Regions from separate parts of the Solibacillus sp. FSL H8-0523 genome, predicted to be linked through region 2. Evidence: riboswitches for the same ligand, from Rfam matches in the RefSeq annotation. Region 2 holds a riboswitch; each other region holds the start of a gene.
What was found. Region 2 has a riboswitch for cobalamin ahead of NSQ62_RS07010 (DUF4430 domain-containing protein). Riboswitches for the same ligand answer to the same signal wherever they lie in the genome.
Positions count from the first base shown of each region.

Region 1 (4,630 bases), 330 kb from region 2:
TTAGTAAGATTAGCACCACAACACCAAGCACACCAAACGCTCCTGTACGCGGGTCATCTAATACTTGCAGTCGCTTTTTCTTATCTCCGTACGAGAAAAAAGCATCGCATAGATCAATAAAACCATCTACATGTAAGCCACCTGTAAACACAATCATGCCCACAACAAGTAAGATGGCTACTAATACATACGACAGATCACTATAGCTCACAAGTAAATTCGCACAGCTACTTAAAATCGCACCAATGATTAAACCAACTAGTGGTAAACTCGCATACATCCAAGTAATTGAGCTTTTGTTCATGTCTAGTTGCTTTTTAATCGGCACGAATGAAAAAAACTGCCATGCTAATAAAAACCCTATTCCTGCATTTTTCAACTTGCTCACTCCTTACTTCCAGCGCTGTACAAGTTGAAACTGTACTTCATACGCTTCATCGCTCTGCTGTACGAGCCATTGATGCAACTCACCTAATAGTCTACGATACATATTCACTTCCTCGTAGTTTGAAGGCAGCTCATCTAGTACTTCATTGGATACAACTATAATTGTAGCACCTTGCGCTTGCCAAGCTAGTAGTTGCTTTTGTAAGGATTCAATGCAGTTATGGATTGTTTCGCTACGCGCACTGTCCCTTTCACTCCTATAAAGGACATTCGAAAGCCAAGTTGTCACACATTCAAAAAGAACAACATCCTTTGTAGATAAATGCTTCAGTTGCTTAGGGACTTCTACTTGCATTTCGGTCGTTGTCCAGTTCATTTCTTGTTCTTTTCTGTCTAGCTGATGACGCAAAATCCGTTTTTTCATTTCCTCATCAAATGCCATGCCCGTTGCAACATAATAACAGTTTTTTTCTGCCCCGATTTTTGCTGCCAGTTGCTCAGCAAACGCACTCTTACCACTACGTACACCGCCTGTAATAAAAATCAAATTAATTCCACCTTTTTAAATGGATAAAAGAACACACCCAAATTCGGGCATGCTCCTTTATTGTAACCTTATTTAAATAAATTTGGGTAGACCGCTTCGGCCATAATTTCAACGGCTTCGCCAATACGTGGCCCTGGGCGAGACATGACTTCCCCGTCTACGAGTACCACTGATTTGTCAGAAACCGCTTGAATTTGATCCCAACCCGCACGCCCTAAAATTTCATCAACTGCATTTTCCATATACGTTGCAGGAGTAATGATGACTTCTGGATTACGGGTAATCACATCTTCTTCTGTTACACTTAACCAGCTGTCTTGATCAGCAAAAAGATTTTCAACACCGGCAGCATTCATAATTTCTTGTTGAAATGTATTGTTACCTGTTGTCCAAATATCTGGAGCAGGAGATACTTCATAATACACTTTTTTCTTTGTACCTACTGTATCCGTTTTTTCTTGTACCGCTGTGATTTGTGCTTGAATACCAGCTACAATCTCTTCACCCTTTGCTTCCACACCCATCACTTCAGAAAGCTGAATAATGTCTGTATACACATCATCAAATGATGTCGCTGAAGCGATAACAAACACTTTTAAGCCTGCATCCTCTAGCTGTGTGATTTGCTCTTCATTACCACTTGTATACGCAACCACCACATCTGGGTTTAACTCTAGGATGCGTTCTGCGTTAATGGCCATTGACGTTGAAACACGTTCGATTTTTTGTGCTGCTTCAGGATATACATCAAAGTCTGTGGCACCCACAATTTGCTCACCAACACCTAGCTCGAATAAAATTTCTGTATTACTTGGCTGTAACGAGATGATTGTTTCTGGTACTTCGTTGAATGTTACTTCAATACCGCGATCATCTATTACTGTATAAGGACCAGCAGCCTTTGCTTGTTCTACCGTTTCTTGTTCTTTTGCTGTGTCATTCAATGCTTTTTCTTCGTCTGCTCCGCATGCTGCTAGCAAAAGTGCCGCAGCAACTGGGGCAACCCATTTCATTTTAGTTTTCATTGTTTGACTCCTTTTTCTTTTTCATTGGATAGGATTTTGAGATAAAAACAAGTTCTTCACAAGCGTGTAGCTTGTTCATGTACACCGCCATGACAAATAAGACGTTCGCAAGTAAGCCTAAAAAATCAAATAAAATTTCAGGAACTTCTTTTTCTTCACTCACTTTATGTAAGGCGCGGTACGATTTTTTTGCCTCACTACGGCAAATATGAAGGCGTGCGGCACTTTCTACACCTTGTGGTAATAAAAACTGCTGAATGGTCTCTTTTACTTCACTTACATAAAAATCATAGCGTTTACTTAGCCAAGCGACGTCCTCTGCTATAATCGCTAGTTTTCCTCGTACAGAGCCGTTCGCATGATAGGCAAGCGGTTGAATAACCCGTAAGTCCTCTAATACAAGTTGCCCGTGTACATCGTCTACTAATGTTGGTATCACTGCGCCAATGCGTGTAGTTAAGGAATCGGTACGAATTTCATAATCCACGCAGTTCGATTTTTCACGCATAAATGGATAGCATGAATAACGAATGTCCTTTTTCATGTGTTAACCCTCACTTCAAGTTTGTTGCTCTTTGGAGTCTTGGACAGCAAAAAAACCATCCAAGAAAATGGATGGCTTCAAAAATCAAAATAAAAAAAGTTCATTTGATAACTGGTTGCCGTACATTCTCTTTAATTCCGAAGAGGTGTGTTACGATCAGAAAAAGATTGGTCTCCTGGCTTCGCGCTTCCCTTTACTCACAAGCACCTTCCCGCTTTTGGCAGTGGCATTTTGCTTATTTTCATCTACGCTTACAGTTACGGATATAGCTTCGGATTTACACCGAATTCCCATTTATGCTACAAAGCATCTCTTTCCTGCAAAACTATTCAATTTGTAAAACTAACTTTATCATAGTTGCAAAATTATGCAAATAATTTTTAGATTCGCATAAATTACTCGTTTAAATTCATGAAATATATGTCTTTATAAGCAATTCGGGCATTTACCGTAAATTTCAAATTTATGTCCTTCAACGGCATAGCCTGGCAATTTTTCACCGAGCATTTCCATCGGACACAATGATAATTCTTTTACATTGCCACAGTCACGACAAATGAAATGATGGTGGTGGTGATCCGATTCGCAGTGCATACGGAAATTACGTTCTCCGTTTAGCTCTGTTTCTTCTAAAATATCAAGTTCAACAAATGTCGCTAAGTTACGGTAAATCGTATCGAAGCTCATCCCTGGGAAGTCTTTTTTTAGCACTTGCAATAAATCACGGGCTGTTAAATATTTTTCTGTAGCCGCAAACATCCCTAAAATCAACTCTCGTTTATCTGTTTTTTTATAGCCATTGTCTTTTAATATTTCCCACGCGCGTGTTGTATTCACTATGCTTCTTCCCCTTCCGTTCTAGTTGAAAATTTTAAAATCATTTTTTTAATAAGAATGACGACTAATAAAATAACAATCGATGTCACAACAATTGTTCCACCTGGTGCTAAGTTTAAGTAAAATGCACTCACTAAACCAATTAACACAGCAAGTTCTCCGAATACAATCGCTAAAATAATCGCTTGTTTAAAGCCGCGCGCTAAACGCATGGCAGCTGCTACCGGTAACGTCATTAAGCTCGATACTAATAAAATTCCGACAATGCGCATGCTTGCCGCGATTACGAGTGCCACAACGACCATGAATAATAAATGAATCCATTTAGCCGGTAAGCCACTTGCTTTCGCATACTCTTCATCAAATGACAACACGAATAACTCTTTGAAAAATAATACTAAGAAAATAATAACGACTACCGCAATCGCGATCACAACAAGTAAATCTTGTCTAGAAACCGCGGAAACCGAGCCAAATAAATAGCTCATTAAATCCGTATTAAAGCCACTTGCTAACGAAATTAAAATTGCACTAATCCCGATACCACCCGACATAATAATTGGAATCGCAAGTTCTTCATAGTGCTTATACAGACGACGTAAACGCTCAATTAAAATCGAGCCACTAACAGATGCCACAATCCCTAAATAGATCGGATTTAGTAGTGCGAGTGCTGCAAAGGACTGACTTAAATAAAGACTTCCGGCAATCCCGGCAAGTGTTACGTGTGACAGCGCATCTGCAATCAGTGATAAACGACGTACAACAATAAATACGCCTAAAAGTGGTGCAATTACACCAATAATTAACCCTGAGAAAAAGGCATTTTGTAAAAATTCATAGTTTAATATTGCTTCAATCATAGTGGCCTGCTCCTCTTAATGAATCTTTCGAACAGAGTAGCCATTCCAGCTTGCGATCTGTTCATCCGTAATCGCATCAAAATCATTTTTATAGCCGTGGAAATGAATCGTTTGATTTAAGCATGCTACATGGCTCACACGGTCTGATACCGTATCCACATCATGTGTTACTAAAATCATCGTCATCTTATGATGCTTATTTAAGTGCCCTAGCATATCATAAAATGCCTGCACGTTTTCACGGTCAATCCCTACAGTTGGTTCATCCAAAATCAGTAGCTTTGGATCTGACACGAGCGCACGCGCGATAAACACACGTTGCTGTTGTCCACCTGACAGCTGTCCGATGTTGCGCTTCATAAACTTTTCCATGCCAACATCTTTTAGTGCGGCCTTTACTAAAAAGTCCGCATCTTTAGGATAGCGT
Region 1 covers NZ_CP150291.1:1,136,695-1,141,324, reverse strand. The annotation lists gene cobS (adenosylcobinamide-GDP ribazoletransferase) at 1-388, opposite strand, end outside; gene NSQ62_RS05330 (bifunctional adenosylcobinamide kinase/adenosylcobinamide-phosphate guanylyltransferase) at 392-934, opposite strand; gene NSQ62_RS05325 (ABC transporter substrate-binding protein) at 1,003-1,959, opposite strand; gene NSQ62_RS05320 (hypothetical protein) at 1,949-2,503, opposite strand; cobalamin riboswitch at 2,651-2,832, opposite strand; gene NSQ62_RS05315 (Fur family transcriptional regulator) at 2,930-3,340, opposite strand; gene NSQ62_RS05310 (metal ABC transporter permease) at 3,340-4,203, opposite strand; gene NSQ62_RS05305 (metal ABC transporter ATP-binding protein) at 4,219-4,630, opposite strand, start outside.
Region 1: it holds a riboswitch for cobalamin, as region 2 does, so the genes downstream of both, NSQ62_RS05320 (hypothetical protein) here and NSQ62_RS07010 (DUF4430 domain-containing protein) in region 2, are expected to answer to the same signal.

Region 2 (4,630 bases):
TTTGTATGTGCGTAAGATACGTGGGAAGGATTCTAATACTTTGTCTTTTCCACTTGCATCTTTAATCGTACCTGGTAAATCTTTTGTAAAGCGAAGTTCAAATGTACCTGGAACGACGTCTTCAGCTGGAATAACTGCTTTTCCGTAAACGACTGTTTCATCATCAATCGTCTCTTCATGCTTGACCGTTTTGTACACTTTGCCGTTGTACTCAATCGATACATCCTCTAAGGCAACTGCATGAGGACCCGATTTTTTTTCGAACATGTAATCGATTGTATTATAGTTACCTGTCACTTTAATCGTCACATCTTGCCCAGCTTGTACCGTTTGTGACATTTCGATAATCGGATTAAACGTAATGACGTCCACTGTGTCTGCACCAGAATACATATATGTGACGCCATTATAATCATAATTTTCTCTTACAGAAAATGAGTTGATGAATTCCCAAACAATTTCATCACCGTCTTTTAATACATAACCATTTCCATAGACATCCGGATAGACGCCATTTACTTTGTACATCCAGCCACTACCATCACCAAGCGCTCGTTCGCCATCATTGTTAATCGATTTGAAATAGCCTGTAGAAGTGCTGTAATCTGTTGGAATCTTATTTGCTTCTAATACTTGTAAGGTCGCACCTGCTGCCGTAACTTCTCCGTCACCATGAGCCACAAAGTTTTTTACGTTTAATGTTGTATCTTTAATACCCTCAACACGAACATTTACTGTTACCGTTACAGCATTCAGTGTTTTAAAAGTATTTTCTTTTTCAATTAGCTCATTACTATTTGTAACAAGTGCTTGTTGCTCTGCTGTTAGTGCATCAAATGCTGCACGTGCTGCTTTTAAAGCCAGCTTGTTTGTTTCACTCAGTTCTTCAATTGTAGGTAATGCCTCGATTAATCGAACAGTTTCTGCTACGGCATCTTTCACTTCAATTGTTACTTCTGCTTGTTGCGCACTTGTTAATGTAGGCGCTAGCGCTTTAATTGTGTACGTACCTGGGTTTGCTTGAATTTTAAGTGTCACTTTTTCATTGCTGTATCTGATAACACTTTGTAAGGTTACTTCTGCTGGTACTTCCCAGTTTTCTAAAGCGGTAACCAGCTCTCTAGCTGAAAAATGATCACCAACTAAATTTAGTGTTACTGCTTGCTGTCCGTTGCTCTCAGTTGTTACAGCCGATAATACAGGATATTTGCTGTAATACACCTTTAGCACATCATTTGCTGCTAATGGATAAGCGCCTAAGCCTACAGATGGTGCTTGTCCATTCACCGTATACATCCAGCCATCCCAGCCATTAAACTTACCTGCAGCTAAGCCCTCAATGGATTTAATGTATGGACCATAGTCGCCATCAAGTACTTCATAAGCAATTTTAGCGTTGTCTAGTACTTGCTTCACTGCATCGATTGCCTTAGTACCCTCTGCTATGTTCGTTGTTGTTGATTCGACTATTTTTTTATCAAGTCCGTCAATTTCAACTTGTACTGCCAGTAAATTCTCTGTTTGCTCAGCAGTTGTATTGAGTTCTTCTGCATTTGCTATCGTCGCTGTTGCTGGTGTTAGCAACGTCAGCATTAGCACTGCGGTTAAAGCGATATTCAACCACTTTTTCCAAAATCCCACTTGAAAATCCCCCTAAAAAATTTTTATGAATAAGTTGCGATTAACCCATACAACAAAAAAACCATTTCTCGAAGTTGAGAAATGGCGGAAAACAGAAAAAAAGATATACACATACCTGTTCATCTATTTGCCGTACATTCTCCTTATTCCGAAGAGAGTTAATACGATCAGACAAAGGTAGGTCTCCTGGCTCGTGTATCCTGTGCAAGCCTTCCCATCTAATTGAGGCATTTTTCCTCGTTCGACAGTGGCATCATTTGCACATTCTTTCACACTTACAGTTGCGGAAACAGCTTCGGTATTGCACCGAATTCCCTATTAAGCTCAATTTCGAGCACCTTAATCCTGCAATTCATATTCATTTACGTAACAGTGTAACATAAAAATATTTCTGTACTAGGAAAATATTAAAATTCTAGACGAATTATTGTTTTACTAGCATTTATTTGTATTTTCAATTAATATTACCGCTGTTTTTTTCTCTGATACTTGGTGTAGTTAACTAACATTACACGAGGTCGTTATGGGCTCTTTTTATCTTGTCTTGAAATATAGTCACCAAACACCTTATTCGGAGACAAAATAAAAATACGTTCAGGACGCAACGTATCGCGGAATTTGTATAAAAAGTAAGCGATTCTGTGCAGCGCCACCGCGGTTTTACCAGATCCAGCAACCCCTTGAATAACCAATGTATGCGCTGCTTCATGACGCACAATTTGGTTTTGCTCGCGCTGAATCGATGTAACAATGGTTTTCATTTTTTCCGTGGACTGCTTGTTTAAGGTTTGCTGCAATACTTCATCTTGAATCGTCAGTGAGCTTTCCAGTGCGTACTGCAATTGTCCGCTTTCAATTTTAATCTGGCGCTTGCCCGTTATTTCTCCGTCAAAACGCTTGTCCATCGCCTCATAATAAGCCTCGCCCAACTCAAATTCGTAATACATATTACAAACCGGTGCGCGCCAATCATAGATCAGTGTCGTCCCGTCTGGCTCACGGAACCCAAAACGCCCAACGTAAAAGCGCTCTGCTTCGCCATCACCTACGTACTGAAAATCAAAATTTCCAAAGTACGGTGAATCGATTAACTTTTTCACCTGTTCGCGCTCCATCACTTGACGAAAGCCCTGTTTATCAATCATGCTAAGCGTTTGCTGGTAATCGTAAACTTCAAATTTATCGAGCTCGGCCTTGTAATCGATCATATATTCTTGTAAATCCTTATAGTTTGCGTCTTTTTCGGTAATATTAGCGGTTAAACGCTCATATACCGCGCGTAAACTGGTAATTGTATGGGTTAAATAGCTTTGTTCGTTCATGTCGTTACCTCCTAAAAATAGTAGTGTAACAAATGAAATCTGGCTGGTGTATAAGTGGAGGGTTAGTGATTTTGCACGTACGTCTCATTTCATCTTCAGAAATTCTTAAGATTTATACTCAGTGAAACTTAAGGTTTACCTATTAAACTTAAATCAAAGGAGCATACATATGAAAAAACTTATCCTAGCAATCATTCTAGCCATCATTGGCTATCAATTTTTATTCAATAAGGAAACTGCAGCACCTGACTTACCACAGCAAATTTCGCTCGAGCAGCATACGATTTCAAACGGGGACTTAATCTTAGTTAACCGCGATATTAAGCTACAGCAAGATCCGACGAATTTAGCGCAAATTCCAACTGACATTGGCGCTAACGTGATCGTCGATTCAAAGTTTTTATTAGAAAAGCAAGCTATCCAGCCACTAAAAGCACTATTTGAAGCAGCCGCAAATGATGGGATGGAGCATTTTATCATCAACAGCGCATATCGCAGCGGAAAATTACAGCAACAGTTATACGAGGAAAACGGCGCTGCCTACGCCCTGCCTTCTGGTTATAGCGAGCACCAAACCGGGCTTTCACTCGATATCGGGTCAACGGCTGGAAAAATGGAAAACGTAGATGAGGGCAAATGGCTCGAGCAAAACGCACACCATTTTGGCTTTATATTGCGCTACCCGAAAAACAAAGTTGAGGTTACCGACATCAACTATGAGCCGTGGCATTTCCGCTATGTTGGGCTACCACACAGTGTGATCATGCACGAAAAGGACCTTGTACTTGAGGAATATATTACTTTTCTAAAAAAAGACCCATCTTATACAACAAAAGTTAATGGTACAACTTATTTTGTACAATATACGGATAGTCGTACTAAGGTAAACATCCCAAATACCACGAACTTCAACGTATCTGGGGAGAATGAAAGTGGCTATATTATTACTTCTATCATTGAATAACAAAAGCGTATTTGCGCCATTTAAGCCCCGAAAAACATTGGAGAGCCCGACGCAAAAGTAAACGCTTCACCACTTCTGCAGGATCGATCGAAATGTCCGAGGAGCTGGCGCGAATGCCTAGACAATAACAAAAGCTCCGAGCAGCACAAGTAAATGCCGCGCGGAGCTTATTTTTTTAGTTACCTTCTATTACTAGTTGCTGATTACGTTCTGTAAATTTCTCATTATGAGACGATACCATCGCATAACTATTCGCATCCGGCTCAATATATTTTTTCGCACTGTTTACCGCAAGTACAGCATCGTTAAACGTCCCAACAAGTAAATACACCTTATCTGCATAAGCAACAATATCTCCTACCGCATATACACCGGGTGTTGTCGTTTTACATTGTCCTTCACTTTCAAACTGCTTATGCTCATTGCGCTTTGGTACAATCCCCTCTGCAAAATCCAGTGACACTTCACGGTTGTAGCCGTGGCAAATAATAATCTCATCGACCTCTAACTTCTTTGCAACCGCACCTTCCCGAATAATTACATGTTCAATGGCTGTTTTGCTATCGTTTGAAATAAGCGACTGAATTTCTGTGTTTAGCATAATATCAACGTTATACTCTTTTAGCTTTTTCACCTGCGCTTCATGGGCCTTTAATTCCTCACTGCGATAAATAACCGTCACCTTGTTCGCAATTGGAAGTAG
Region 2 covers NZ_CP150291.1:1,465,920-1,470,549, reverse strand. The annotation lists gene NSQ62_RS07010 (DUF4430 domain-containing protein) at 1-1,641, opposite strand, end outside; cobalamin riboswitch at 1,800-1,998, opposite strand; gene NSQ62_RS07005 (UvrD-helicase domain-containing protein) at 2,163-2,963, opposite strand; gene NSQ62_RS07000 (M15 family metallopeptidase) at 3,133-3,927, shown strand; gene NSQ62_RS06995 (NAD(P)/FAD-dependent oxidoreductase) at 4,103-4,630, opposite strand, start outside.

Region 3 (4,630 bases), 1.1 Mb from region 2:
CCAGCCAATAGTTTCAACACATCATCCGATTTTTAAAGATTGGAATAGACACTAGAAAAGTTACGGGTTCTCCGACCAAACTTTGAAAAGCGGCGTCCGGAAATTACTTTCCAGACACCGCTTTATCTTTATGCTTGTTGCACTTTATTCGTAAATCGTGGATGTGCCCATAATTCACGCCATTTCATGAATGATGCTATGACAATGATTAATCCTAGTGTTAACATAATTACCGATAACACACCGTTTAACACATTGTAGCCACCTGCCGCTGCATTCCAGTACACATTTTTAACCATCCAGTAACCTGCAACGTTTACCGTTACATAAAGATACACTAATGGAATAAAGCACGTTAACACGTAAATGCGCTTATCTGCAACTTTTAATACAAATGTTACGCCACATACTAAACCAATCGACGCCATTAACTGATTCGACACACCAAACAGTGCCCAAACCGACGCAATATCACCCGAATTCAGTAAGTACCCCCACATGACACAAGCGAGCGCACTTGCCCCGATTGTACCCGGTAACCAGTCTGTTTTCTTCAGTGGCTTATAAACATTTCCTAGGAAATCTTGAATTAAATAACGTGCTGTACGCGTTCCCGCATCAATTGCCGTTAAAATAAATACCGCTTCAAACATAATGACAAATTGATAGAAGTAGCTTGTTAAATGACTAAACCATTCCACTCCAGAGAAAATCGAAGCCATACCAACAGCAAGTGTTACCGCACCACCCGTACGCCCCTCTAAATCCATCCCGATTGCTTCTGAAAGTGCTGGTAAATCAACAACGGACATACCAAGCGTTGCAAATTTCTCAGGTGTTGAGTTAATAGCAAAATAGTCTCCCGGATGTAAAACTGTCGCTGCGATTAATGCCATAATAGCTACGACACACTCAACTAACATCGCGCCAAAACCAACGACGCGAATATCTTCCCAACGATCTAACATTTTCGGTGTTGTCCCTGAACCTACAAACGCATGGAACCCAGATATCGCACCACATGCAATGGTGATCGATACGAACGGCCACACGGGACCTGCAACGATTGGACCTCCACCACCTAAAAAGTCAGGAATAATAGCTGGGAATTGAATAACCGGATTAATTAGGAACACCCCGATAATTAACGCAATGAACACACCGATTTTCATAAAGCTTGATAAATAATCACGCGGCGCAAGTAAGAACCACACTGGTAAAGCAGCCGCAAAGAATGCATAAATTGGTAAAATAATAGATAATGTTTCTTTATCTAATGTAAGTAAATCTCCAAGCCACGTTCCTTGAATAGCTGGTCCGTAAAATACAGCCGCAACAAGGAGCGCGATTCCTAATATCGTAGAAAACTTTAAATTCCCCGTAAATTTGTTAATTAAGCCCATAAGCATCGCAATTGGAATCGTTGCTGCTACGGCAAATGTACCCCACGGATTATCTGCTAATGCACCTAAAATAACCATGGATAAACCGGCCATTGTAATGGTAATGATGAATAGCATCGCTAACCCTGTACAAAAACCTGCCACCGGTCCTAATTCTTCACGCATTACTTCAGAAAGTGATTTACCTCCCTTTGTCATCGAAGCAAATAATACAACCGCATCGTGTACTGCTCCCCCGATTACTGCACCAACTAGTAACCAAATATAACCTGGTAAGTAACCAAATTGTGCTGCTAAGATTGGACCAACAAGTGGACCAGCCGCTGCAATCGCCGCGAAGTGATGACCAAACGCTATCCATCTATTCGTTGGCACGAAATCCTTACCATCTTCATTTTCATGCGCTGGTGTTGGCATGTCTTCATTAATTTTTAATACCTTTTTTGTAAAGAAAATTCCATAAAAACGATAGGCAATCACTAAAATACAGATTGCTGCAATCACTAAAGTTATGGCGTTCATAATGCTTCCCCCAATATATGTATTTACTAAATGACCATTTTGAAAAATAAGATAATTCTAAATTTTTATGCATCAATTAGTTTTTCTCATCCTAGCATCTTTTTTGTTCTATAACAAATGTTTTTAGAATAGTAATCTGTTATACAAACAGATGCATTTATATAGAATAAACGCTATTTTTAAAAGAATATTCCAAATTAATTTTATACAATTATAGCGCTTTAATTGTTCTTAATATTCTAGAAAAACTCAAAATTTCGTCCATTTCACTTTGGATTAACCAATTTTTATTATTGCAATCTAATTTCATCTCTGTTAGCGTAGGAGGCACAAATCAATCATTGAATTGGTATAACTAACGCACTTAGTTATTTAAAAGGGAAGTCTGTGAAAGTCAGACACTGTCCCGCAACTGTAATTGGGAGTTTATTCGCACAAGCCACTGTCATGGGAAGGCGCGAATAAATGTTGATCATAAGTCAGGAGACCTGCCAAGTTCATTGCATCGATCAACCTACGTGGATCTAGGGAAGATGTTAATATTTGTCGCACAGATCACACTTCATTATGAATGTGTTTATTTAGCAACTAATATTAGCAGCTTACTCTTAAGTAAGTTGCTTTTTTGTTCGCACAGAATGATAACGCTTACACCCGTAGCACTCTAATTAAGAAAAGGTGAATTACTTCATGTTAAGCATTCAAAAAGTTTTAGTTGCCAACCGTGGCGAAATTGCAATTCGAGTATTTCGAGCACTAACAGAAATGAAAATCAAAACCGTAGCGATTTATTCCAATGAAGACAATGGATCCTACCACCGCTATAAAGCAGATGAAGCATATTTAGTTGGTGAAGGAAAAAAACCAATAGATGCATACTTAGATATTGAGGGCATTATCGATATTGCAAAAAAATGCGGAGCGGATGCGATTCATCCAGGATACGGATTTTTATCTGAAAATCTTCATTTCGCACAACGCTGTGAAGAAGAAGGTATTATCTTTATTGGGCCAACAACCGATCATTTATACATGTTTGGCGATAAAGTAAAAGCTCGTGAACAAGCGGTTTTAGCTGGAATTCCTGTTATTCCTGGAACAGATGGACCGATTGCTTCGCTTGAGGAAGCAATTGATTTTGCCAATACATACGGTTACCCAATCATGATTAAAGCGGCACTTGGTGGTGGCGGTCGTGGGATGCGTTTAGTTGAAACAGCGAGCCAACTTGGGGAAGGCTATACGCGCGCAAAATCAGAAGCAAAAGCAGCTTTTGGCTCTGATGAAGTGTATGTAGAAAAGGCAATCATAAAGCCAAAGCATATTGAAGTACAAATTATTGGGGATACTCATGGGAATATCGTTCACTTATATGAACGTGATTGTTCGATCCAGCGTCGCCATCAAAAGGTCGTTGAAATTGCACCGTCAATTTCCATTTCTAGTAAACTACGTCACAATATTTGTAATGCAGCTGTCAAGCTCATGCAAAACGTTAACTATGTAAACGCAGGTACCGTTGAATTTTTAGTAGCTGATGATGCATTTTATTTCATTGAAGTAAACCCTCGAATTCAAGTGGAGCATACGATTACGGAAATGATTACCGGTATTGATATTGTGCAAACACAAATTCATATCGCCGCTGGTAAAAGCCTAAAAGATGCGGAAGTTGGTGTACCCAGCCAACAAGATATCCCCCTTTTCGGCTATGCAATTCAATCTCGCGTCACAACGGAAGATCCACAAAATCAGTTTATGCCGGATACTGGAAAACTTCAGGTGTACCGTTCATCAGGTGGTTTCGGCGTTCGTTTAGATGCCGGAAATGGCTTCCAAGGTGCTGTTGTCACACCTTACTATGATTCATTACTTGTGAAAATCTCCACTTGGGGTACAACATTTAAGCAAGCCGCTGAAAAAATGGATCGTAACTTACGTGAGTTCCGCATTCGCGGAGTTAAAACAAATATTTCATTTTTAGAAAACGTCATGGTACACCCAAGCTTTTTAAAAGGTGATTTTAATACAAGCTTTATTGATACAACACCTGAACTACTTGATTTTAAATTACCAAAAAACCGTGCATCAAAACTGCTGGATTACATTGGTAATGTTACAGTCAACGGTTTCCCTGGTGTCGATACAAAAACAAAACCGATTTTAACGAAGCCTCGTATACCAGACATTTTCGTACCGACTGATTTACAAGGTACGAAGCAAATTCTTGATACACAAGGTGTCGATGGTTTAGTCAAATGGATTCAAGCACAAGACGATGTATTGTTAACAGATACAACAATGCGTGATGCGCATCAGTCGTTACTTGCGACGCGTATGCGAAGTACCGATATACTTGCGGTTGCAAAAGAAACAGCAGCTGGTATGCATTCACACTTCTCACTTGAAATGTGGGGTGGCGCAACATTTGACGTCGCTTACCGTTTTTTAAAAGAAGATCCTTGGACACGTTTAGAGCAGCTACGAAAAGAAATTCCAAATGTATTATTCCAAATGCTACTGCGCGGGGCTAATGCGGTTGGTTATAAAAACTATTCGGATAATGTCATTCGCGAGTTTATCGCACAGTCTGCCGAATCAGGTATTGATGTATTCCGCATTTTCGATTCATTAAACTGGATTCAGTCGATGGAAATTTCAATTGATGCCGTGCGTCAAGCGGGCAAAGTCGCCGAAGCAGCGAT
Region 3 covers NZ_CP150291.1:2,528,449-2,533,078, forward strand. The annotation lists gene NSQ62_RS12600 (NAD(P)/FAD-dependent oxidoreductase) at 1-55, shown strand, start outside; gene NSQ62_RS12605 (carbon starvation protein A) at 129-1,925, opposite strand; cobalamin riboswitch at 2,256-2,436, shown strand; gene pyc (pyruvate carboxylase) at 2,616-4,630, shown strand, end outside.
Region 3: it holds a riboswitch for cobalamin, as region 2 does, so the genes downstream of both, pyc (pyruvate carboxylase) here and NSQ62_RS07010 (DUF4430 domain-containing protein) in region 2, are expected to answer to the same signal.

Region 4 (4,630 bases), 1.0 Mb from region 2:
GCGAGTGCTTGTGCGATAAATACACGCTGCTGTTCCCCGCCTGATAAAAATTCTAAATAATGCTCTTTATACTGCGAAACCCCCGTGCTGTCCATCGCCTGCTGCACCATCTGTTCATCATGCTCTGACCAGCTTGAGAAAAAGCCCGTTTGATGTGGATAACGACCGAGTGAAACCGCATCATATACACGATTTGAAAATGTACTGGCATTTAACTGCGGCAGTACGGCCATCTTTTTCGCGAGTTGCTTCATATCATAACTTTTGATCGGTTGTTGTTCAATCAATACTTCTCCAGCAGTCGGATGAAGTATTCCGCTAATCATTTTTAATAATGTCGATTTACCGCTACCGTTTGGACCTAGTATTCCCAAAATTCGACCTTTTTTCACGTGGAACGTCACGTTTTTCACAATGCTTTTGCCGTTATAGCCACCACTTAAGCCGTTTACTTGTAACATTATGCGACACCCTTTCTACGTTGCTTAAAGAAAATATACGCAAATACTGGTGCGCCAATAAAGGACGTGATGACACCAATCGGCAATTCGATAGGTGCAATAATCGTACGCGACACTAAATCACAAATAACGAGTAAGCTCGCGCCATTTAAAAACGACAAACTCAGTAAATGACGATGATCAGCACCGATTAAAATGCGAATCATATGTGGAATGACTAAGCCGACAAAGCCAATTGTTCCGGATGCCGCCACTGCAGCGCCGGTTAAAATGGAGCCACCTGCTAAAATCATATATTTACTGCGCTTCACGTTTACCCCTAAATACTGTGCACGTTCTTCCCCGTAAATCATGGCGTTTAACTCACGGCGATTTAACCAAATAATCACAGCACCGATGATCATAAACGGTAACACCATGCGCACATATGGCCATCCGCGCATTGATACACTGCCAAGCAGCCAGCCGATAATTTCGCGTAGCTGCTCGCCCGTTAATGCGACCATTAATGAAATACACGCACCTAAAAACGAGCTGAAAATAATCCCCGTTAAAATAAGTGTTTCCATTTTCATTGTACGGTCGACGAGTCTTGCAAATGCTAATACAACAACCATTGTAATTGCTGCACCGAGCATACTAAAAACGGGTAACGTAAAAGCACCGAGTACTGGTAAGGAAATACCTAAAAAGATCGTCATGACCGCCCCTACCGAAGCTCCTGAAGAGACGCCGAGTGTATACGGGTCGGCTAATGGGTTTTTCAGTAGCCCTTGGAACGCAGCCCCCGCAATGGCGAGAGATGCGCCAATCAGTGCTGCGAGAACGACGCGCGGCATCCGAATTTTCCATAAAATACTATAGGCGACGGGGTCTGTTGTTTGATCCCATAATGTAGACAGTGGAATATGAACCGAGCCAAACGAAATGCCAATCCATATGCTACTTAAAAGCAATCCAATCGACGCTATATACGCGATTGAATATTTTTTACTCATTAAATGCCTCTGGATAAATGGCTTCCGCTAATGATTCAATACCTTCCACAATACGTGGGCCTTGACGACTTGTCGTATCTCCGTCAACTAGCTTCACTTGGTCATTTTTCACCGCATCCATTTCGGAATACGCGTCATTTGTTTGAATCGCTTCGATGTCGCTTTCATAGGTCACTAAAATTGCATCCGGGTTACTTGCTACGAATTGCTCTGTGCTGTACATTGGCCATCCTAGTTCTGGTACCGCATTTTCTACGTCTAACACTTCAAGCATTTCATTAATAAATGTTTCCTGACCTGCTGCATAAAGATCTGGTGCTGTCCCCACGACAATAAATACTGATTTTTCTTCCAGGTCCGCCACTTTGACCTCAATTTCATCGATGCCCGTTTTAATCGAAGTGATCATATCGGCTGCTTGTTGTACTTTATTTGTCATCTGGCCAATTTTTTCAATCGTTGTATACGTTTCTTCAAATGTTTTGGCATCTTTTACGACAAATACCGTAATACCAATCGCTTCAAGCTGAGCAATCGCTTCTTCGTTAAAACTATATAAGTTAGATTCATGCGCTAATACTAAGTCTGGCTGTAGGGCGATGATTTGCTCTAGGTTAAACTCCATGCCACCGACTTTTTCTTTCGCAAGTGCTGCTTCTGGATAATTGTCGTTATCATTTACCGCAATAATTTGCTCATCTATGCCTAAGCCAAATAAAATTTCTGTATTTGATGGAATGAGTGAAATAATACGCTCTGGTGCTTTTTCGATTGTAATCTCTTTGCCTAGTGCGTCTGTTTGTGTAAGTGGAAATTGCGCTGTTTCTGTCGTTTCTGCGCTATTTGTTGCTGTCGATTTGTCTGCTGCTTCTTCCTCCGCACCGCATGCTGCTAATGTTAACGTTAATAATGCTGCTGAAGAAAGTACCTGCCATTTTTTCATGTTGAAATTGCCTCCTTAGATTATAAAAACCTGATGCTTCTTGTTTCATAGGCTCTTTTTAGTTATTATTTCACAAAAGAAAAAGCCTCCCACTCATAGAGAGAAGGAAGCTTTGTGCATGCAAATAACATTCAATGTAAAAAGAATTTATCCGCCACATCCTATCCTCGTAGGTTACTCGTTGGGCATTATAAAGGCAGGTCTCCTGGCTTATGCTGAAACGTTTTGTAGCGCCTTCCCGTGTGAACAGTGGCTTTATGCTAAAAACTCGCATTTACAGTGGCGGGACCGCATCGGATTTGAACCGATTTCCCTTTTACTTCTTACTTGTGAAATAAGAACCTTTACAATCCATATGAAATTGATATCTTTTATTATAGCGGAAAAAAGCATTTTTGTATGCAGGTACGATTAAATTTTCAGATAATTCTACCAAATCGATCAAATATGGTACGTATAATCGTCTGGTATTACGCGGCGTAAAAACTGCTTCGTGCGTTCTTCTTTTGGCTGTACAAAAATTTCATGTGGCGAACCTTCTTCGATGACATTTCCACCATCCATGAAGATGACGCGATTTGCTACGTCTTTTGCAAAGGACATTTCATGTGTGACAACGAGCATTGTCGTGCCTTCCTTCGCAATATCCTTCATCACTCCAAGCACTTCTCCAACGAGCTCTGGATCTAGCGCGGATGTCGGTTCATCAAATAAGATGATGTCTGGATTTAATGCGACTGCGCGCGCAATGCCTACTCGCTGTTGCTGGCCACCCGATAATTGACTTGGGTACGAATCATATTTTTCCGTTAGGCCTACTTTATCCAGCGCTTGTTTAGAAATGGTATAGGCTGCTTCTTTTTTCATACCACGCCCAATGATGAGTCCTTCCGCGACATTTTCAAGTGCGGTTTTATTATTAAATAAGTTGTAATTTTGAAAAACGAATGCTGTTTTTTTGCGGATTGCTAAAATGTCCTTTTTCGACGCCTTGTGTAAATCGACTTCAATGTCGTCAAAATTCGCCGTTCCTTCATCCGCGCGCTCTAAAAAGTTAATGCAGCGTAGAAGCGTCGTTTTCCCTGACCCACTTGGACCCAGGACTACCACAACATCGCCTTTTGCAATCGTTAAATTAACGCCCTTTAATATTTCGTTTTTACCAAATGTTTTATGCACATTTTGAATATCTAACATGGTTTATCCTCCTTATACCGTAGCCAATTTGTAACGACTTAAGCGTTTTTCAGACCATTTAAATAAATACTCTACGGTCATACATACAATTAAATAGACAAGAAAAATATCAATATACGCCTCTAAATAGTTATAACCGAAGTTTGCTTCTACCTTTGCTTTTAACGTGATTTCCTGTAACGAAATCGCATACCCAAGTGACGTTGCTTTGATTAAATTAATGGTCGCGGTACAAAGATTTGGCATGGCTGATACAAGGGCTTGCGGAATAATGATGCGGCGATACGCTTGCGCTGTCGTTAAACCAACCGATTGTGCTGCTTCAATTTGCCCTTTTGGAACTGTTTGCAGTGCCGAACGAAATACTTCGATTAAAACTGCCGCTGTGTTAAATGAGAAAATAATAAACGCATACCAGAGCGGATTCACATCATAGATCGGATAATCGATGTTATATTTTTCAAACAGGCCATTTAATAGTAATGGAATCGTTGCATATAAAATAAAAATTTGAATAATCACTGGTGTGCCGCGGACAAATGAAATGTAAATTTTGGCAAAGAAATTAATGACTGGTATCTCATAGACACGTGCCAGTGCTAATAAAAAGCCTAGTGGAACCGCAATGAAAAGTGAAACAACCGTTACGAGCAACGCAATCGGCACGCCACTTAATGCCACAAAAAATGTATTAAATAAAAACTGCCAGTTAATCATGTCCATCGTGCGCACCTCCTACGTCGTTTTAATTGGTTGCTTTCCTTTAGTAAATGCTTTTTCTAGTAGACTAAAACTCTTTTCAATTGAAATCGAGATGACCCAATAAATCACGGCTAATGCGAGATAAATTTCGAGTGTATGTGTGCCGTAATTGTTCGCAATGATTAAATTCGCCTTACCAACCACATCAATAAAGCCAATTGTGTATGCAAGTGCCCCTTCTTGAAGCACCGAAATTAAGCCATTGCCAAAGTTCGGCAGTGCTACCACAAGTGCCTGCGGGAAAATAATACGGCGATACGCTTGAAACG
Region 4 covers NZ_CP150291.1:452,681-457,310, reverse strand. The annotation lists gene NSQ62_RS02250 (adenosylcobinamide amidohydrolase) at 1-461, opposite strand, end outside; gene NSQ62_RS02245 (iron ABC transporter permease) at 461-1,459, opposite strand; gene NSQ62_RS02240 (ABC transporter substrate-binding protein) at 1,452-2,402, opposite strand; cobalamin riboswitch at 2,580-2,763, opposite strand; gene NSQ62_RS02235 (amino acid ABC transporter ATP-binding protein) at 2,844-3,599, opposite strand; gene NSQ62_RS02230 (amino acid ABC transporter permease) at 3,612-4,322, opposite strand; gene NSQ62_RS02225 (amino acid ABC transporter permease) at 4,335-4,630, opposite strand, start outside.
Region 4: it holds a riboswitch for cobalamin, as region 2 does, so the genes downstream of both, NSQ62_RS02240 (ABC transporter substrate-binding protein) here and NSQ62_RS07010 (DUF4430 domain-containing protein) in region 2, are expected to answer to the same signal.